One region of the Kribbella amoyensis genome, then DNA from elsewhere that is predicted to be linked to it. Evidence: riboswitches for the same ligand, from Rfam matches in the RefSeq annotation. Region 1 holds a riboswitch; each other region holds the start of a gene.

Region 1 (7,018 bases):
CACGTCCGTTGCCCTGCGCAAGGACGGCACCGTGGTCGTCTGGGGCCGGGCGAACTCCGGCCAGCGCGGCAACGCGGAGACCAGCTCCGACCCGCTGACGCCGAGCATCGTGCTGAACCCGTCCGGCTCCGCGCCGCTCACCGGGGTCCGGGCCATCTCGGTCGACGGTGGGACCGAGCTCGCCCTCACCGATCAGGGCACCGTCCTCGGCTGGGGCGACAACACCTACGGCCAGCTCGGGACGTCGGCGCCGCTGGTGGCCAAGCTGCCGGTGCCGATCACCGGGAAGGACCGGGCTCCGTTGACCGGCGTCCGCGCGATCGCCATCGGCGGGCAGCACTCGGTCGCGTTGCTCGGGGACGGTCGCGTCGTCGCGTGGGGCCGCAACGAGGTGCACCAGCTCGGCGACGGCGGCCGCGTCGATCGCAGCGAACCGCAGGAAGTGCTCGTCTCGCCCGGGCAGCCGTTGTCCGGCGCGACCGAGATCTCGTCGGCGGAGAAGCACACACTGGCGCTGCTCAAGGACGGCACCGTGGTCGCGTGGGGCCGCAACACCGGCGGCCAGCTCGGCGAGGGCACGATGAAGTCCCGCTCGTACGCGACCCCGGTCCGCGGCCAGGGCAAGGACGACAAGCTGCAGGACGTGTCCCACGTGATCGCGGGCGAGGGGTACAGCGTCGCGGTGATGCAGAACGGCGCGATCCTGACCTGGGGCGCGAACGGACGCGGCCAGCTCGCCACCGGCGATCGCACCGACCGCCGCAAGCCCGGCCCGATCACGGTGGAGAACGGCGTCCCACCGCCGAACTGGGTGACCGCGGTCGGTGCCGGCCGGCGTCACCTCCTGATCGCGCTGCGCTGAACCCCTTGGGCTGAAGGGGATCCGGCTCAGCCGGGGACCGGTGGCGGCTTGAGCTCAGCGGAGCCGAGGGCGTCCCGGAGCACCTGGATCGACGGGTCGCCCGGCCGGAGCTCGGTCGCGCCGACCGGGTCGAAGTCGGTCTCGTTCCAGTAGACCAGCGCCTTCACCTGACCGAACGCGGCCAGCTGGGTCGCCATCATCGCGAACACCGCCTTGCGCTTGGTCTCGCCGAGGTGCCGGTCGACGCCCCACTCCCCCAGCATGATCGGCTTGTCCGGATGCCGTTTGCTCGCCCAGGTGTAGAAGCCGGGCCAGGCCGGATAGCTCTTCTGGACCCGGTCGATCGCCCGGCCGAGACCGGTGGCCCACTCCGGATCGGAGCCGAAGATGTACGGGTCCTCGGCGATCCAGTCGACCACGTCGTCGCCCGGGTACAGGTCCTCGAACCACGGCTGCGAACCCCAGTGCGGCGTCCCCATGTAGTTCATCACCGTGATCGCGTTGGTCACTCCCTGGGAGCGCAGCCGCTCGACCACGTGCCGGTACATCGCGGCGTAGTCCTTCGCCGTGTACCCCGAACCAGGTGCCGGGACGACCTCTTCCTCGGGCTCGTGGTGGATCGTGAGGAAGAACTTCTCCGGGAACGTGGTCTTCAAGTACTGCGCCTCGGCGTCGATCGCCTGGTCCACCTCGGGATCACCGGCGGCGACCTGGGCCCAGGTGCGGCCCATCTCGGGCTTCCAGTTCAGCAGCAGGATCCGCTTCTTCCCCGGTTCGCGGGCGCGCTTGATCATCTCCGCGGTGGGGAACAGCTTGGGGCTCGCGTTGTAGTAGTGCGCGATGTCCACCGTCCGGCCGAGCGCGGCCTCGAACGCGGGCAGCGCCTCGTCCCAGGACTCGTCACCGAGCGGGTTCGCCGCGACACCGAACCACACACCGCACGACGGTACGAGGATCGCGGACACGGTGCACCCGGCCGCGCTCTTCCCGGGCGTCGGCCGATCCGGTGCGGAGCTGGGCCCCGCGACCGATGGTTTGCCGCCCGACGACTTCCCGCCGTCGGACACGATCGCGCAGCTCACCAGCGCAAGAACGACCGCAGCGGCGATCACCGCTGCGGTCGTCAGCCAGCGGCCCCATCGGGGCCCTCCGGCCGGGAAACGCACGCTCATCTGGAGATGTTACTCCGCGCGCCTCCCGAACCGGAGCAGTCCGGATGGCCGGATATCGCCTAGTTCAGGCGACGGGCCAGCGGTCCGCTGTCCAGGACCTCCTGGGCGGCGGACCTGGCACCACTGGACGAGTCCAGCCGGGTCTCGCCGACCGGGTCGAAGTCGGTCTCGTTCCAGTAGACCAGCGCCTTGATGGCCGGCCGCTTGGCCAGTCCGTCGTGCACCGTGCGGAGCATGTCGGCCTTGTTCTTGCCGAACATGGTCTGCTCGTCGACGCCCCACTCACCCAGCATGATCGGCTTGCCCGGGTGCTTGGTGGTGGCCCAGGTGTAGAAACCCGGCCAGTTCGGGTTGGTGTAGGTGTCGGTCCGGTTCACGGCCTGGCCGAAGTCGGTCCACCAGTTCGCCGAGTCACCGAAGATGTACGGGTCCTCCGCGATCCAGTCGACCACGTCGTCACCCGGGTACAGGTCGTTGAACCACGGCTGCGAACCCCAGTGCGGGGTGCCCATGTAGTTCATCACGAACACCGCGTTGGTGACGCCCTTGGCCTTCAGCCGCAGCGCCACGTGCCGGTACATCGCCGCGTAGTCCTTGGCCGTGTAGCCCGAGCCGGCGGCCGGGCGGACCTCGTCCTCCGGCTCGTGGTGGATGCCGAGGAAGAACTTCTCCGGGAACGTGGTCTTCAGGTACTCCGCCTCGGCGTCGATCGCCTTGTCCACTTCCGCGTCACCGGCGGCCACCTGGGCCCAGGTGCGGCCCATCTCCGGCTTCCAGTTCAGCAGCAGCATCCGCTTCTTGCCGGGCTCCCGGGCGCGCTTGATCATCTCCGCGGTCGGGAACAGCTTCGGGCTGGAGTTGTAGTAGTGCGCGATGTCGACGGTCCGGCCGATGGTCGACTCGAACGTCGGCAGCGCCTGGTCCCAGGACTCGCTGCCGAGCGGGTTCGCCGCCGCACCGAACCAGGCGCCGCAGGACGGCACCAGCTTCTCGGACACCGTGCACCCGGGACCGGCCGTCGGGGTCGACGTCGGCGCCGTAGTAGTCGGGGTGACCGTCGGTTTGGGGGTCGTGGTGGTCGGCGTGGACGTCGGCTGCGTCGTGGTCGGCGTCGTCGTCGGCTTGGTGGTCGTCGGCGTCGACGTCGGGGCCGTGGTCGGCGGCTTGGTCGGCGACGTCGTGGTCGTCGGCGCCGAGGTCGGCGTGGACGGCTGCGGGGAGCCGCCGCCCTTGACGTAGCTGATCTCCAGCTTCGACTGCTTCACGCCGGACTCGCGGGCACCGAACACGGCACCGCCCCGGCCGACCGGCTGGGTGATGGCGAGGTTCAGCGTGCCGGCCTGGGTCACCGCCGCGGACACGTCGATGCGCAGCTGCGCCGACCTGCCGTCGTCGTCAGCCGTCGTGACGGTCGCACCCGGGGTCGGCGCGGTCGCCGCGGTGACGCTCTCGGTCCAGCCGCCCGGCGCCTTGGAGACGCGGATCTTGCTCGGGTTGCTGGTGGTGAGCCGGTTCAGGACCAGGGTGGCCTTGCGGCTGTAGCCGTCCGCCACCGCGGGCACGGAGTACCGGACGAAGCTGGTCGACTCACCCTGCTTGACCACGAGGCGGGTGGACCAGCCGTGGCGCTGGGTCGGCGACTTGGTGGAGACGTACGCGTCGGCGGTCGGGTTCACGCCGACCGGGGCCGGATCCTGGGTGGGCGTCAGGGCGGCCACGCCCAGCCCGGCGGTGGTGATCAGCAGGCTCACGCCGGCGACGATCGGGACGATCGTGCGACGGCCGGCCTTGGCGACCGGCTCGTTCAGTGCGTCGGAGGGAACGGCAGCGCGATGTCGTGCGTGCCGACGGGAAAAGGCATCCCCCATGAGGGGCAAGTCCTTCCTGCACGCCTGTGAGGTTAGCTGTCGGGCTCGGATCGGAAGTGTTACCCGGCCGCGGGGGTGCGGCTTCGCCCCAAGGACCGGCCGTGGGCGTGGCCGGTCCGGAGAACCTGTGGTTTCCCCACTTCCGCCCTCGGATGCCATTGAGGGGTCACCGGCCCGGAGGGCGGAACTCGGCGTTGCGAGCCGGCGGAGTACTCGGTCTGCTGGCCGCCCCCAGGCCGGTCCAGGCGCGGGTGAGCTTACGCAGGTCCGCGCGCGGGCCTCAAGACATCGGACGGCGCCCTTAACATCACTCTCGGTAGCCGATTTACCCAGCGTTACATCACAGCTGGATAACGGCCCCGAAAGTGACGCAGCGTCGACCATGTCCGGGTATGCGGACACCGAGGGCAACTATTCGAACTTGCTCCGAGGTCGAGATCCGCCGACTCTTTACATCACACCGGGCCTGTCGCGAACCTTTCCACCACTGCTCAAACGCTTGCTTCGCAAGGGTTTCCGCTACGACCGGGCCAACCGGCGTCGCGCGTGCGAGACCGCCAGGCCGTCGATGATCCGGCCCGCGGCGTCGACCGCCGCGGCCACTTGCAGGCTGTCACGACGATTCTCCTCCGCCGAGACCGCGTGCCCCTCGGGGTCGGCGAGCACGGCACTCAGCGCCGTCTCGAACGAGGACCGATCCTCACAGAGTGTGACCAGGCCCAGCTTTCCCATCCGGCGGGAGAACTCCTGCTGGTGCTGGTCGATGTGCTCGCCGAGCAGCGGGTCACGCGGCACCACGATCGGCTTGCGGCCCTGCCGGCGGACCTCGAGCATCGTGGCCGGACCGCCGTGGCTGACCACGGCGGTCGCCTGCCGCATCCGGTCCTGCAACTCGGTCCAGGCGATGATGCCGACGCCCTTGGCCCGGCGCGGTGGCATGCTCCCGCCGTACTGGACCAGGGCGCGCAGCGACTCGTGACCGGGCTGCTCCAGGTAGTCGTCCAGCCAGCCGATCAACCGGTCGAACCGATGGTGATCCGTGCCCAGGATGACCAGGACATCGAGCTGGTCGGCGTTCTCGGCGGGCATCACAGCAACCTCCCGACCACGGTGGAATCGGCGTACAGCTCCTGCTGCTCGTCCCACTGGACGAGCATCCGGCTGGTGAACGGTTTGCACAGCCGCGCGGTCAGCGGGGCGTGGTCGATCCGGTCGAAGACCTCGATGTAGACGGTCGGGATCCGGCCGAGCTTGCCGAGCACGAAGAACGGCAGCGCGACCCCGGCGCCGGTGGTGACGATGACGTCCGGCCGTTCCCGGGCCAGCACCCGGACCGCGAGCACCGCGTTGCGGACCAGGTTCTTCAGGCTGCGCGTCGTCGGGTGGTACGCGTACACCGTGCGCTGGCCGGCCAGCAGCGACTTGCCGTCCTCGGTCGCGAAGGTCACCCAGCACACGTCGCGCTGCGACCACCACGGCCGCAACGTCATCAGCTGGGCCAGGTGACCGCCGCTGGAACACACCATCAGGACCCGGGTCGACGCCGCCAGCTCGTCGTCGGTCTGCGGGGACTCGAGAGTCGTCATCGTGCCTCGTTCACCATGCCGGCGCCGACCGTCCGGTTCGTCGCCTCGTCGATCAGCACGAACCCGCCGGTGGACCGGTTCCGCTTGTACTCGTCGCACAACAGCGGCTGGGTGGTCCGCAACCGGATCCGGCCGATGTCGTTCAGGCCGAGGTGGTCCGCGGCCATGTCCCGGTGCAGGGAGTTCACGTCGAGCCGGTACTGCAGGTCCTTCACCATCGCCCGGGCCGACCGGGTGGTGTGCTTGATCGCGAACTTCTGGCCCGGGCGCAGCGGCGCGTCGTCCATCCAGCAGACCATCGCGTCCACGTCCTGGGTGACCGTCGGGGCGTTGTTGACCCGGCAGATCATGTCGCCGCGGGAGACGTCGATCTCGTCGGTCAGCCGGATCGTCACCGACATCGCCGGGAACGCCTCCTCGACCGGGCCGTCGGCGGTCTCGATTGACCGGATCGTCGTACTGAACCCGGACGGCAGCACCATCACCTCGTCCCCGGCCCGCAGCACCCCGCCGGCCACCTGACCGGCGTACCCGCGGTAGTCGCGGTGGGTGTCCGACTGCGGCCGGATCACGTACTGGACCGGGAACCTGACGTCGATGAGGTTGCGGTCGCTGGCCACGTGCACGTGCTCGAGGTGGTGCAGCAGGCTCGGCCCCTCGTACCAGTCCATCCGCTCGGACCGGGTGACGATGTTGTCGCCGACCAGCGCGGACACCGGGATCACGGTCAGGTCCCCGATGTCCAGCTTGGCCGCGAACTGGGTGAAGTCCGCGCGGATCGCCTCGAACACGTCCTCGGCGTACCCGACCAGGTCCATCTTGTTGACGCACAGCACCAGGTGCGGCACGTGCAACAGGGTGGCCAGGAACGCGTGCCGCCGGCTCTGCTCCAGCAGGCCCTTGCGCGCGTCGACCAGGATCAGCGCCAGGTCCGCGGTGGAGGCGCCGGTGACCATGTTCCGGGTGTACTGGATGTGGCCCGGGGTGTCCGCGACGATGAACTTGCGCCGTGGTGTCGCGAAGTACCGGTACGCGACGTCGATCGTGATGCCCTGTTCGCGTTCGGCCCGCAGGCCGTCGGTCAGCAGGGCCAGGTTCACGTAGTCGTCGCCGCGGTCCCGGCTGGCCCGCTCCACCGACTCGATCTGGTCGGTGAACACCGACTTGGTGTCGTACAGCAGCCGGCCGATCAGGGTGCTCTTGCCGTCGTCGACGGATCCGGCCGTCGCCAGTCTGAGGATGTCCACGATCAGAAGTACCCTTCGCGCTTGCGATCTTCCATCGCGGCCTCGCTGAACTTGTCGTCGCCCCGGGTGGCGCCGCGCTCGGTGATCCGGGTACTCGCCACCTCCGCGATCACCTTGTCCACCGTGTCCGCGTCCGACCGGACCGCCGCTGTCAGCGACGCGTCCCCCACCGTCCGGTACCGCACGGTTGCCGTGAACGTCTCCTCGTCACCGCGCGGCCGGCAGTACTCGTTGGCCGCGAAGAGCATCCCGTTCCGCTCGAACACCTCGCGCTCGTGCGCGT
Region 2 (7,018 bases), 2.3 Mb from region 1:
CTTGGGGGGAACCGATGCGTCGTGTCGTCCTGTCCTGTCTCACCCTGATCGGCGCGCTGCTGATCGCGACTCCACCGGCCGCGGCCGCCACGATCACGGTGACCACCACCGCCGACGTGGTCAACGGCGCCGACGGGGTCACGTCGCTCCGGGAGGCGGTCGACGCCGCCAACTCGGCCGGCGACCCGACCACGATCACGCTCGCCGCGGCCGCGACGTACGGGCTCAGCCTGTGCGCCGATGACGACGACAACGCCGGCGGGGACCTGGACAGTACGTCGGACCAGCCGCTGACGATCGAGGGCAACGGGTCGACGATCGACCAGAACTGCGCGGGCGAACGCGTGCTCGACACGACCGACATCAACGGCGCCCTCACTCTGCAGGAGCTGACGCTGACCGGCGGCGACTTCTTCGACGGTGCCGCGCTCAAGCACTCGGGCGACGCGACCCTCACCGACGTCACGGCGACCGGCAACAACGGCGGTACCGGCCGGGTGCTCGCGAGCCCGGACGGTGGGGCCCTGCTGACCTTGACGGACTCGACCATCACCGCGAACACCGGTACCGGGGTCGCGTTGTCGCTCGGCACGGTCCACATCACCGGCTCCACCATCACCAGCAACACCGGACGCGGCGTCGGCCTGGTCGACGGGGCACTCACCGTGTCCGACTCGGTGATCAGCGACAACGGCAGCGACGGGGTCCGCACGACGGGCCAGGGTTCCGGCCTGTTCACGCTGACCGCTACGACCGTGGCCGACAACGGCGGTACCGGCGTGGTCTGCTCGGCCTGCGGGGACCTGACCGTGACGGGTTCGACGATCACCGGGAACCACCCGGTGGGGACCAGTACGGGTGGTGGGATCCAGGTGCTGTTCGACCAGGACGCGCCGGCCGACCAGCCGGTCGTGACCGTGACGGAGTCGACCGTGGCGGGCAACTCCAGGACGGGTGCGGGCGGCGGCATCAGTACCGGCATCATCGAGAACACGGGTGGACCGCCGCCGGCGCAGATCAACGTGGTCCGGTCGACCGTCACTGGGAACACGGCAAGCGGCGCCCCGGACAGCCAGGGCGGCGGGATCTACGCGGCGACCGGCGAGGTACGGGTGGACAACTCGACTGTCACGGGGAACAGCGCGGACGCCGCCGGCGGTGGGGTGTACACGCTCGCGCACGACGTCTTCCTGCGGCACGCGACGATCTCCGGCAACACGGCCGGCGGGGTCGGGCGGAACGTCGCGACCGGGGCCGGGCTGCACACGTTCGGGTCGATCGTTGCCGGCGGCACCGGTTCGAGCGACTGCGGGATCGAGCTGCTGACGACGTCGACCGGGTACAACCTGGACGGCGACGGCAGCTGCTCCCTGACCGGCCCCGGCGACCAGAGCAACGTCGGCAGTCCGCAGCTGGGAGCCCTTACAAACAACGGTGGACCGACCCAGACGATGCTCCCACTGCCCGCCAGTCCGGCGAACGGCGCCGTGCCCGCAGCGGCCTGCACTGTACTAACTACGGACCAGCGGGGAGTCGCCCGACCACAGGGCACGAACTGCGAAGCCGGGTCCGTCGAGGTGGCCGAAGGACCTCCGCCGGTCCCCGCGTGCACGATCACCGGGACCAACAAGGGCGACGTGCTCGTCGGTACGCCGGGGCCGGACGTGCTCTGCGGTCTGAACGGCGAAGACCTGCTGCTCGGACTCGGCGGCAACGACATCCTCCGCGGCGGCAACGGCAAGGACGTACTCATCGGTGGGCCCGAGACCGACGTACTCGACGGCGGGAACGGCAAGGACGTCTGCCTCGGCATCGGGGACACCCAGATCTCCTGCTGACCGGTAGGTTCGGTGCATGCTGACCTTCGACGACGTCCAGGCCGCGGCCCAGCGGATCGAAGGGACCGCCCACCGGACCCCGGTCCTCACCTCGCGGACGCTGAACGCGTTGGCCGGGGCCGAGGTCTTTCTCAAGGCGGAGAACTTCCAGCGGATCGGCGCGTTCAAGTTCCGCGGCGCGTTCAACGCGGTGACCCGACTGACCCCGGACCAGCGGGCGCGCGGCGTCGCGGCGTACTCGTCCGGGAACCACGCCCAGGCCGTCGCGCTGGCCGCCTCGATCACGGGGACGAGCGCGGTGATCCTGATGCCGGCCGACGCGCCGCCGACGAAGGTCGCCGCCACCCGCGGGTACGGGGCCGAGGTGGTGACGTACGACCGGTACACCGAGGACCGGACCGCCCTGGGGACCAAGCTGGCGGAGGATCGCGGGCTCACCCTGATCCCGCCGTACGACCACTACGACGTGATGGCCGGCCAGGGCACGGTCGCGCTCGAACTGATCGAGGAGATCGGTCCGCTCGGCGCGTTGCTGGTGCCGGTCGGAGGCGGCGGGTTGATGGCCGGCTGCGCGACCGCGGCGACCGCCCTGTGCCCGGGGATCCGGATGATCGGGGTCGAGCCGGCCGCCGGCGACGACCACGCCCGCTCCCTGGCCGCCGGCCGGCGGGTCGAGATCGAGGTCCCGCGGACGATCGCGGACGGGCAGGCGATCCCGACGCCGGGCGAGCTCACGTTCGCGGTGAACCGGCGGCTGATGGAGAGCTGCGCGCTGGTCAGCGACGACGAGATCAAGGCGGCGATGCGGTTCGCCTTCGAGCGGCTGAAGATCGTCCTGGAGCCGAGCGGGGCGAGTGCGCTGGCGGCCCTGCTGGCCGGCCGGGTGACCGGTCTGCCGGAGCGCGTCGGAGTGGTGCTGTCAGGCGGGAACGTGGGCCTGGAGCGGTTCGTCGAACTGCTCGACCAAGGGTGACCTGAGCACGCACTGTGCCCGTTGTCACAGACAGCCACGGTCAAATGTGACTGGGGTCACATAGATCGGCTGTGTGGGCGCCTGAGGGCCGCTCAGCCACGCTCAGGACACCTGGTGTTCACCGTGGATCCCTGACGCGTCAGAGAGCCGTTCAGGGCCTTTCCGGACGGTCTCTGCCAATTTGAGGGTTTGCGTCGTGATCGTTCTGTTATACAGTCGTCGGCGGTTCGACAAAGAAACGAACTGCATGTGTGTCAACGCCGAGCCCTGCCAGGGCGCACATGTTCCCCTCGAAACAACAATTGGCAGGGGTGGGGGACCCAGGAGGTTGGGTCTCGACCGTGAGTGGCCGAGACCCTGGGGTGAAGTCCGCGGGAGCGGACCGGGCGAGATTTCCCAGCCCGAACCCGACAGCTAACTCCGCAGGCGTCGGGAGACAACCATGCCCGTCACTGCCCGACGGACTGCGCTGCATGGCGCCGTCAGTCAGATCAGCGAGTCCAGTACCCGGCCCTCTGGCCGGACGTTGGCCAGGCATCGCAAGACCAGCAAGCCCGCCACTCCGCGGGCCGCGGCCGCCGTTCTCACGGTCGGTCTCGCCGTCTCCGGTGGAGCGGCTCTCACCGTCGCCGCGCCGGCCGAGTCCGCGCACGCCGCCGGTACCTCGAAGACCACCTCGGCCGCGTGGGCCCGGGGCAACAAGCCGATCAGCACCAAGCCGCACCTGCGGTACGCCGACGCGGGTTCCGCGGTCCGGTACGTGCAGCGCTCGCTCGACGTACCGGCCGGCGGTTGGTACGGCTCGGCCACCCGCACCGCGGTGGCGAAGTTCCAGCGCAGCGTGGGCCTGCCGCGGACCGGGACCATGACCGTGAACACGTGGCGTTCGCTGTTCTACGCCGCGAACCACGGCCTGCTGCACGGCGGCGCCGGCAAGAGCTCGACCTTCCAGGCCCGGGTTCTCAAGGAGGCCGCGAAGCTGCGGGGCACCCCGTACCGGTACGGCGGCACCACCCCGCGCGGCTTCGACTGCTCCGGCTACACCGGCTACGTGTACAAGAAGGCGGGCAAGAAGCTGCCTCGTACGTCGCGCCAGCAGTACGCCGCCACCAAGCACCTGAGCCGCAAGGCCGCCAAGCCTGGTGACCTGGTGTTCTTCAAGAGCGGTGGCGGCAGCGTGTACCACGTCGGCATCTACGCCGGTGGCAACATGCTGTGGCACGCCTCGAAGCCGGGCCGCCCGGTCGCGAAGGCGAAGATCTGGAGCTCGAACGTGGCCTTCGGCCGCAAGTAACGCTCCGCCGCACCAGATCAGCGAGACGCCCATCCCCCCTGGGTCGCTGATCCTTCGAAACCGGTCGTGCGTCGTCGTCCCCCACCCCTCCGACGGCGCGCGGCCGGTTTCCCTTTTGTCTGCCCCGATCAGCCGTCGAGCAGGCCCGCGTCGTGGGCCAGGATCGCGACCTGGACCCGGTTGGTGGCGTCCAGCTTCACCAGCACCCGGGAGACGTGCGCCTTCACGGTCGCCTCGCTCATGAACAGGTCCCGGCCGATGTCGGCGTTCGACAACCCGCGCGCGACGGCCGCGAGGACCTCGCGTTCGCGGTCGGTGAGCGTCTTGAGCCGACCCCGGGCTTCCCGCTGCCGCTCGGTCCGCGGATCGGCCGCGAAGTGCCCGATCAACCTGCGCGTGACCGCCGGGGACAACATCGCCTCCCCTGCCGCGACCACACGGACCGCCTGGACCAGCTCCCGCGGCGGCGTGTCCTTCAACAGGAAGCCGCTCGCACCCGCCTGCAACGCGCGGAACACGTAGTCGTCCAGGTCGAAGGTGGTCAGCACGACGACCTTCGGCGGATCGGGCAGCGCCTGGACCTCGCGGGTCGCGGCGAGCCCGTCCAGCCGTGGCATCCGGATGTCCATCAACACGACGTCCGGGCGGTGCTCGCGGACCATCGCGGCCGCGTCGGCCCCGTCGTCGGCCTCGGCGACCACCTCGAGATCGTCGGCGGACTCGAGGATCATCTTCAGCCCGGCCCGGACCAGCGCCTCGTCGTCGACGATCAGCAGCCTTGTCATCGTTTCCCTTCGGTTCCGGCCGATTCCTCGGCCTCCTTGCCGTCCGACCACGGCACCCACGCCTCCACCCGCCAGCCGCCTTCCGTGGTCGGCCCGATGGTGAGCCGCCCGCCGGACAGGTCGACGCGCTCGCGCAGACCGACCAGGCCCGCGCCGGCGCCGGGCAGCAGCGAGCCCGCCGCGACCGGGCGGACGTTCGTGACCTGGACGCCGACGCCGTCACCCTCGGCGCCGTGGACCACGACCTCGGTCGACGCGCCGCGGGCGTGCTTGTGGACGTTGGTGAGCGCCTCCTGGACGATCCGGTACACCGTGCGGCCGACCGAGGCGGGCACGTCGTCCGGCAGGTCGACCAGGCTGTGCACACTCACCCCGGCGGCCCGGGAGGCCTCGACGAGGCGGGTCAGGTCGGCGGCGGTCGGTACCGGGGTGAGGTCCGCGCCGTCCGCGCTGAGGTCGGTCCGCAGCACACCGAGCACCTCGCGCAGGTCCTCCATCGCCTGCCGGGCCGTCTCGCGGATCAGTCCGGCCGAGCTCTCCACCTTGTCCGGGCCGACCGCCGGATTCACCTCGAGGCCGCCGGCGTGCAGCGCGATCAGGGAGACCTTGTGGGCGAGGACGTCGTGCATCTCCTGCGCGATCCGGGCCCGCTCACCCAGCTTGGCCTGCTCGGCGCGCAGCTCGCGTTCGGCCTCGGCCCGCTCGGCCCGGTCCCGCAGGGTCACCATCAGGTCCCGCCTGGCCCCGACGTACGCACCGACGGCGACCCACGTACCGATCAGGAACGGCCCGGACGCGATCAGGACGCCGATCTGTGGATTGCTGTTGGTCTCCCAACTGTTCAGCACGTACGCCGCGTACGCCGCGAGGCTGACGGCGGCGAGGACGAGGTCGCGGCGGCGGATCGCGAGGGTGAGCAGAGCCAGGCCCATCGGGACGAAGACGCCGGAGACCAGCGTCGCCACGATGGTGATCAGGGTGACCGTGACCGGGTAGCGCCGGCGCCAGATCAACGCCAGCGAGGCAACGATGCCGGCCGCGAGGACGAACCAGTCCCGCGGCTGCCAGCCCGGATCACCCGACGCGGCCTGGGCGAAGATCGTCAGCAGGCTGAAGGCGACGAAGACGACGTCGCGCAGGCGCGGGCTGTACCGCACCCACCACGCGAACCACCGTCTGATCCGTTGCACCCGGTCAGCGTAGTCGCGCTGTGTACCGGCCCACGTCCATCTTCCGGGTGGGGTCCGGGGGCGTTTCCGGCGACTTTCGTAGGGGGTCGGCGCAGCCCTCCGGGCGATGTGGGTGAGGGGCCCCGGACGGAAGAGTTGCCGTCATGATCACCGTCGAGAACCTGAGCAAGCGCTACGGCAGCACCACGGCTGTCCACGATGTCTCCTTCACCGTCGAGCCCGGCAGCATCACCGGCTTCCTCGGCCCGAACGGCGCCGGCAAGTCGACCACGTTGCGCATGCTGACGGGGCTCACGCCGCCGACGTCCGGCACCGCGACCATCGCCGGCAAGCGGTACACCGACCTGCCGAACCCGGGCCGCGTCGTCGGCGTCATGCTCGACGCGGCCGCGCAGCACCCGGGCCGGACCGGGCGGGAGACCCTGCAGCTCAACGCGAGCCTGCTCGGTGTCCCGAAGAGCCGGGTCGAGGAGATGCTGGCGGCCGTCGGGCTGACCGGAGCCGCCAAGCGCCGCGTCGGGCAGTACTCGCTCGGCATGCGGCAGCGGCTCGGGATCGCGGGCGCCCTGCTCGGCGACCCGGCGGTGCTGATCCTCGACGAGCCCGCGAACGGTATGGACCCGGAGGGGATCCGCTGGATGCGCGGACTGCTGCAGGACTTCGCGGCCCGCGGCGGCACGGTGATCCTGTCCAGCCACCTGCTCGGCGAGGTCCAGGCGACCGTCGACCGGCTGGTCGTCATCGGCGGCGGCCGGATCGTCGCCAACGGCTCCCTGGAGGAGCTGCTGGCCGGCAGCGGCACCCTCGTTCGCGGCCTCGACCCGAGCGGGCTGCACCAGGCCCTGACGGTCGCGGGCCTGCAGCCTGAGCCGCTCGCCTCCGGATCGTTCCGGGTGGACGCCACCGCCGAGCAGGTCGGCCGTGCGGCCGCCGCGCAC
Region 3 (7,018 bases), 2.1 Mb from region 1:
GCCAGAGCTGGCCGAGTTGGTCGAGTTGGCGGTTGAACAGCTGCCGCAGGGCCGAGGAGTGGCGATCGCCCTGCATAGGCCTTGGCGCCGCCGGACGAGCGGTGTGGGTGCTTGGAGGGTGGCAGCAACGGCTGTGGTCCCAATGGTGTGAACTGCGACCGGCTCGGTAGCGAGCCGGTCGACCTCTTCGCGCGCGGCTTCCGGAGATCAGTCTCTGATTTCGTTGTATTGGGTGGAGCATTTGCCGATGGGGTCTGTGGGTGGGCGGTAGTGGCAGACCTGGATTCTGATGCGGTCGATTCCGCCGACGAGGTCTGGGTCGCCGATGTAGAAGTTGAACGAGACTGAGTTGCCTTCCGATCTGCGGACGGTGCCTTCCACCTTGGTGGATCCGGCGAAGGCGTCGAAGTACACGACGGTGGAGGAGTTCAGTCTCCAGTCGTCGGTGACGGCGCCTTGGATTCGGGCGGTCCGGTTGCCCCAGACGATCCCGCCGTAGGACCGGTTGGTACACGGGAAGCCGGCGGACGGGGAGTAGTCGTACGGGAAAGGGGCGCAGACGTCGAAAGTGTCGTTGGTCCATTGGACGCTTGCCGACGCGGTGGACTGGCAGAGTCCTATGACGGCCGCACTTGCGGCGGTCACGGCGATACCTCGTTCGAAGAAGCCCATGGTGCACTCGCTCCCTGCTCGCTCTCTACCTGCGGACGAGGACCGAGTGTGTCCGACCGGCCTGCCTCGCGGCTAGCGAGTTGCAGGAAGTGACATGCCGCCGTCAGCCACGACGTCACCCCGGCACCTGCGGTGAGGTGCCGGGGTGAACGTTACGTCGAGAGTGTCAGGACCAGACGCGGACCCAGTCGACTCGGAGGGCGGTTCCGGGGGTGATTGCTTCGCCTGCGTTCGGGCGGATTGCGTAGTTGAGGATAAGGAACTGCGGATCCGGGCCGTTGAAGCTGTGGGACCACAGCGGCTTGCCGTCGTAGTAGAACGTGACTCCGCTGCTAGTCCACTGGGAGCCGAAGTTGTGGCAGCCGACCAGTGGCGAGGACGAGTAGACGCCGCCGTGGTACTCCGGGTTGCCGTGGTGCAGCGAGGCCTTGGTACCGCCGCCGATGCCTTCGAGGATGTCGATCTCGCCGTGTTCGGGCCACGGCACCGAGGACGGGCCGTTGGTCCACCAGGCCGGGAAGCCGTCGACCCGGCCGTCGCCGTTTCCGTCTGGCAGGCAGACGCGGGCCTCGAACGAGCCGTACCGCTGGTTGAACGACTTCCGGGTGTTCACCAGGCCGGACACGTACTCCTTGGTCGCACCTCGGCAGTACGCCTGGCGCTTCGCGAGCGCCAGGTTGAGGTATCCGCCGGACTGGGAGACCTGGTTGGAGTCGTAGCACTGGAGATTGTTGCTGTTGACACCGTCCGAGATGCCTTCCTTGAACCAGCCGCGCTCCCACTTGTTCGTGTCGACCGTGGCGGCGTTGAACTCGTCCTGGAACGTCAGCCGGTGCGACCCCGACGGGTTCCATGACGGCGCGAGGCCGGTCGCCGGCGGGGTGGTCGGGTTCGAGGTCGTCGGCGAGGCCGTCGGCTTGGGCGACGTGGTCGTCGGCGACGCGGTCGGCTTGGGTGACGTCGTGGTCGGCGACGCGGTCGGCTTCACCGTCGTCGGCGCCGAGGTCGGCGCCGAAGTGGGAGCCGAGGTCGGGGCCGAGGTGGGAGCTGACGTGGGTGCCGAGGTAGGAGCAGACGTGGGCACCAAGGTGGGCGCCGATGTCGGCGCGGGTCCGGTCGCGCCGTCGGGGACGTAGCTGATCTCGAGCTTCGACTGCTTCAGCCCGGACTCGCGCGAACCGAAGACGGTGCCGCCGGCTCCGGACGGCTGGGTCAGGGCCAGGTTCAGTTCACCGGCCTGGGTGATGCCCTGGGAGACGTCGATCCGTACCTGCGCCGACTTGCCGTCGTCGGCCACGGTCGCGAAGGGCGTACCCGGCTTCGGTGCGGTCGAGTACGTGACCGCCTCGGTCCAGCCGCTCGGCGCTTTCGACACCGCGAGCTTCGCCGGGTTGCTGGTGGTCAGCCGGGTCAGGACCAGCGTGGCCTTGCGGTCGTAGCCGTCGGCCGCAGCGGGCACGGAGTACCGGATGAAGCTGGTCGACTCGTTCAGCTTGGCGACGAGCCGGGAGGACCAGCCGTGCTTCTGGGTGGGCGACTTGGTGTGGACGTACGCGTCGGCGGTGGCCGTGAGGCTGACCGGGGCCGGGACGCTGTCGGACGTCAACGCCGCGACGCCGAGTCCGGCCGTGGTGAGGACAAGGGTGGTGCCGGCGAGGATCGGGATCACTGCGCGGCGTCCGGCCTTGGCGGCCGGTTCCTTCAGTTTGTCGGAGGGGACGGCAGCGCGATGTTGTGCGCGCGCACGGGAAAATGCATCCCGCATCGGGACAGTCCTTCCTGCACGCCTGTGAGGTTAGCTGTCGGGCTCGGGCTGGAAGCTGCCCTGTCGCTGGCGCGACTTCGCCCCAAGGACCGCACCGAGGCGCGCGGAAGCGCCACGGGCCGGTCCGGGAACCTTGGGTCCCCCACTTCCGCCCTCGGATGCTGGATGGGAGGGGTCACCGACTCGGAGGGCGGAACTCGGCGTTGCGAGTCGGCGGGTATTCGTCACTCGCCGGCATCCGGTCCCCAGTTCCGTGGCCAGGCGCCGGTGAGCATACGCACACTCGCGACAGGGTCTCAACTCGGTAACGGAGGCTCGAAAAACTACTTCCCGCAACCATCGGGGTAGTCTGATCGACACAGCGTGACGAGCAGCGTGGACCCGGTACCGCTGCAACTGTCACTGTCCGTCGAAGGACACCGGTAATCGGATGGTCCGCGGGCGGGGTTTCGTCACGGTCTGTGCAGAGGGTCCCGCGAAGATACTCCGGCTTTCGGACGGCTGGTTTCACCATGCCGAGACCGCGGTACGGGCGGTCGATCTATGGTGGGCCGATGGCATCGGTCAAGCAGGTTCAGGTGACTTTCGACTGCGCGAAGCCTGAGCGGGTTGCTCGGTTCTGGTGTGAGGTTCTCGGGTACGTCGTGCCGCCGCCACCGGCCGGTTTCGCTTCCTGGGCGGACTTCGATCGCACGCTGCCGGCCGAGGACCAGGGGTCGGCGTTCGCCTGTGTCGATCCGTCGGGGGTGGGTCCGCGGTTGTTCTTCCAGCGGGTCCCCGAGGGCAAGGTCGTGAAGAACCGGGTGCACCTCGATGTGCGAGTCGGCACCGGGCTCGTGGGTGAGGAGCGCCTGGCCGCACTCGAGGCCGAATGCACACGCCTGGTCGCGCTCGGCGCGGGCCGCGTACGGCTGCTGCGGGCCGACGGCGTCAACGAGTCGTGCCTCGTGATGCAGGACATCGAGGGCAACGAGTTCTGCCTCGACTGAGGAGTACTTCCTCCCACCTCGGCTGAGCAAGCACGGGTCGACAGTTCGTCGTTGGCCCGCTATCGTCCGTTATATGAAGAGTTGTTCAGATGTTCAAATGGCCGGACGATGAGCGGCAATCACGGCGGTACCGCGACGGGGCGGTACCGCGGTGTGTTGGCTGCGACGCTCGTGATCGCGCTGGTGATCGCGGCGGTGCAGATCTTCGGGGCTGCCGTGACCGGGAGTCTCGCGTTGCTTGCCGATGCCGGGCACGTGCTGGCCGATTCCGGTGGGGTCGGGCTCGCGTTGGGTGCGACGTTGCTGGCGGCGCGGGCTGCCAGTGGACGGCGGACCTTCGGGTGGGCGCGGGCGGAGATTCTCGCGGCCGCGGTGAACGGGCTGATCCTGATCGGAATGGGCGGGTTCATCGTCGTCCAGGGCATTCGGCACCTGATCGAGCCCGGAGAGGTCGAAGCCGGTGGGATGGCGATCTTCGGGGTGGTCGGACTGGTCGGGAATCTGATCGGGGTCGGGCTGCTCTATCGGGCCCGGACGGCCAGCCTCAATCTGCGCGGGGCGTTCCTCGAGGTCGCTACCGATTCGGCCAGCTCCGTGGGGGTTCTGGTCGGCGCGTTGGTGATCGCGCTGACCGGGTTCACCCGGGTCGACGCGATCGTTTCGCTGCTGATCGGGGTGGTGATCGTGCCGCGCGCGGTGAAGTTGTTGCGTGAGGCCACGAACGTACTGCTCGAGGCGGCGCCGTCGGACGTGGACCTGGACGCGATTCGGGCGCACATCCTGGAAGTCGAGCACGTCCGGGACGTCCACGATCTGCACGTTCACACCGTCACGTCCGGGCTGCCGGTACTGACCGCGCACGTCGTCGTCGAGGCGGGTTGCTTCGGTGACGGGCACGCGCCGCAGCTGCTGGACAGGCTGCAAAGCGCTTTGGCGGGGCAGTTCGACGTCGAGCACTCGACCTTCCAGCTCGAGCCGGTCGGGCACGCCGAGCACGAGTTCGCCGCCCACGCATGACATTCAGTTCCTAGGGAGGACCGCGTCATGGCCGCCGTTACTGCGTTGGTGCTGTACGTCGTGTGGTTCGCCGTCGCGTTCGGGATTCGGTCTGTGGTGCATCGGCGGCGTACTGGGGACGCCGGGTTCCGCGGTCTGTCCGGGCGGCCGGGGTCGGCGGCGTGGTGGGCGGGGGTCTTGTTCGCGGCTGCCATCGTCATCGGGTTGCTGGTACCGATCGCGGCGCTGCTTGGGCTGGAGAGCATCCACGATGGACGGGCACTACAGCTGGCGGGCCTGGGGATCGCCGTTGCGGGGATGGTTGCCACGGTGGTGGCGCAGGCTGCGATGGGGCGGTCCTGGCGGGTTGGGGTCGATGCGGGTGAGCGGACCGAGTTGGTGACGGGTGGGGCGTTCCGGTGGGCTCGGAATCCGGTCTTCAGCGCGATGATCCTGACCGCTGTCGGGCTGACGTTGATGGTTCCCAACGTGCTCGGTTTGGCCGGGCTCACAGGGCTTCTGGTGGCAATCGAGCTGCAGGTCCGCGTGGTCGAGGAGCCGTACCTGCTCAAGGCTCATCCCGAGAGCTATCCCGCGTACGCCGCTCGGACCGGGCGCTTCCTCCCCCGCGTCGGGCGGCTGCGGCGTACTAGCTCGCTCGTTCCCGAGTAACAAACGCTGCGATACATCTCGGTGGGTGGTGGACAGGTACGGGCTATGAGCAACCCAGTGGACGACCGGGAGTCGCGGTTCGTCGCGTTGTACCAGGCGACCTGCGGGGACCTGGTGCGGTTCGTGCAGCGGCGGGCGCCCGAGGCGCAGGTCGAGGATGTCGTGGAGGAGGCGTTCCTGGTCGCTTGGCGGCGGCTGGAGGACGTACCGCGGCAGGCGTCGGACGCGCGGGCGTGGATGTTCGGGATCGTGCGGAAGACGATCCTGAACAACCAGCGCGGTACCCGCCGGCAGCAGGCGCTCGCGGTCCGGCTGGCCGAGGCGACGACCACCTGGTCGCCCGATGACGCGGACCTCGTCGCGCGTCAGGTCGATCTGCGGCGAGCGTGGAAACAGCTGTCCGCCGTTCAGCAGGAAGCTCTGGCCCTTGTGGTGATCGACGACCTGTCGGCACGCCAGGCGGCCGCGGTCCTGGGCGTCACGCCGGTCGTCTTCCGACTCCGGCTGTCCCGGGCCCGCCACGCCCTGCGCGCTCACCTGGGTCATCACGCCGCCCCTGCCGCGACCACGGCTGGCCTGACCGAAAGGCACACCTCATGAAACTCGTGGACGAGTTCGCCGACCTGAAGACCCTCGACCCGGCCGGCACCGACTTCGATCCCGACGGACCCCGGTCCCGGGCGATGCTGGAACGCGTCCTCGCGACCGATCCGGCCCAGGACGTACGCCCGGCGCGGACCCGCCGCCGGCTGGTACGGGTCGCGGTCGCTACCAGCGCGATCGCGATCGCGGCGGTGGCCGTGTTCGTACCGCGGGAAAGCGGCCCGGTACCGAGTGGGGACGAGGCGTATGCGACCTGGACCGCGCAACCGTCCGGTTTGAGCATGAAAGAAAGGGCTGATGCCGTCAAACAGTGCCGCAAGTCGCTGAACGGCATGGGCCAGGACGACAAGCTCAAGCAGGCCGTGACGGCGATGGCCGAGCGCCGAGGTGATTGGGCCTTGGTCGTCCTGACCGGGCCGGACCAGTTCGCCGCGACCTGCATGACGAACGTCAATCCCCGCAACCCCCAGGGCTACGGCACCATCGACGGCCCGGGCCGAGCGCCCGTCGGTCCGCGACAGCTCGCTGCCTCCGCACTGGGTACCAGCGGCGGCGGTAACTACGGGTACCTGACATCCGCCATCGGCCGGGCCGGGACCGACGTCGTGAGGATGACGTACAAGAGCCCCGTCCACGGCCAGGTGAAGGCGACCGTGCAAAACGGGTACTTCGCCTTCTGGGTCCCCGGCAGCGAGTTCGACGGACTGCACCCCGTCCCGGTCCAGGTCACCTACCGCGACGGCACCACGGCCATGGTCGCCCTCAGACTCGGCTCCTGATCGTCGCCGTGGATCCTCCGGGTTAATTTGTCCGGAGTCTTGTCAAAAAAATTCGGGCGTTCCTAGAGTGCCGTCATGGCGAGGCGGATCGGAGTTCACGCGCTGGTGCGGCGGACGCACGAGGAGCGGGTACTGCGGGCCTTGCGCGAGGGCGGCGCGATGAGCCGCGGGGAGATCGCCGAGCTGGTCGGGCTGTCCCGGTCCACGTTGTCGGAGGTCACCGGCCGGTTGCTGCACCGGGGCGCGATCGTGGTCGTCGACACCGACGCGGGCCGCCGGGAAGGGAGCGGGCGGCCGGCCGAGCGGCTGGCGCTCGATCCGGGGTCCGGGCAGTACCTGGGCGTCGATTTCGGTCATCGCCGGGTCCACGTCGTGGTCGCGGACGCCTCGCACGAGATCCTCCTGTCGGGATCCGCGCCGTACGAGGACGACAGCTCCTGGCCGGCGCGGATCACCCAGGCCTTCGCGTTGATCGGCACCCTGAGCACCGAGGCGCGCGTCCACCTCGGTGCCTTGCAGGGCATCGGCCTCGGCGTCCCCGG

Evidence for each region. Region 1 has a riboswitch for cyclic di-AMP ahead of FB561_RS21955 (CBM96 family carbohydrate-binding protein). Riboswitches for the same ligand answer to the same signal wherever they lie in the genome.
Region 2: another riboswitch for cyclic di-AMP. It lies ahead of FB561_RS11420 (C40 family peptidase); the one in region 1 lies ahead of FB561_RS21955 (CBM96 family carbohydrate-binding protein).
Region 3: another riboswitch for cyclic di-AMP. It lies ahead of FB561_RS12350 (glycoside hydrolase family 16 protein); the one in region 1 lies ahead of FB561_RS21955 (CBM96 family carbohydrate-binding protein).

Annotation. Positions count from the first base shown of each region.
Region 1 covers NZ_VIVK01000001.1:4,656,127-4,663,144, reverse strand. The annotation lists gene FB561_RS21965 (RCC1 domain-containing protein) at 1-862, shown strand, start outside; gene FB561_RS21960 (glycoside hydrolase family 26 protein) at 889-2,034, opposite strand; gene FB561_RS21955 (CBM96 family carbohydrate-binding protein) at 2,094-3,902, opposite strand; cyclic di-AMP (ydaO/yuaA leader) riboswitch at 3,910-4,106, opposite strand; gene FB561_RS21950 (glycosyltransferase) at 4,422-4,991, opposite strand; gene pssD (PssD/Cps14F family polysaccharide biosynthesis glycosyltransferase) at 4,991-5,488, opposite strand; gene cysN (sulfate adenylyltransferase subunit CysN) at 5,485-6,729, opposite strand; gene cysD (sulfate adenylyltransferase subunit CysD) at 6,738-7,018, opposite strand, start outside.
Region 2 covers NZ_VIVK01000001.1:2,392,544-2,399,561, reverse strand. The annotation lists gene FB561_RS11430 (right-handed parallel beta-helix repeat-containing protein) at 15-1,838, shown strand; gene FB561_RS11425 (threo-3-hydroxy-L-aspartate ammonia-lyase) at 1,855-2,811, shown strand; cyclic di-AMP (ydaO/yuaA leader) riboswitch at 3,090-3,254, shown strand; gene FB561_RS11420 (C40 family peptidase) at 3,254-4,105, shown strand; gene FB561_RS11415 (response regulator) at 4,234-4,890, opposite strand; gene FB561_RS11410 (sensor histidine kinase) at 4,887-6,080, opposite strand; gene FB561_RS11405 (ABC transporter ATP-binding protein) at 6,224-7,018, shown strand, end outside.
Region 3 covers NZ_VIVK01000001.1:2,601,441-2,608,458, reverse strand. The annotation lists gene FB561_RS12355 (hypothetical protein) at 208-672, opposite strand; gene FB561_RS12350 (glycoside hydrolase family 16 protein) at 839-2,437, opposite strand; cyclic di-AMP (ydaO/yuaA leader) riboswitch at 2,443-2,605, opposite strand; gene FB561_RS12345 (VOC family protein) at 2,992-3,426, shown strand; gene FB561_RS12340 (cation diffusion facilitator family transporter) at 3,580-4,443, shown strand; gene FB561_RS12335 (methyltransferase family protein) at 4,471-5,094, shown strand; gene FB561_RS12330 (RNA polymerase sigma factor) at 5,140-5,694, shown strand; gene FB561_RS12325 (hypothetical protein) at 5,691-6,476, shown strand; gene FB561_RS12320 (ROK family transcriptional regulator) at 6,552-7,018, shown strand, end outside.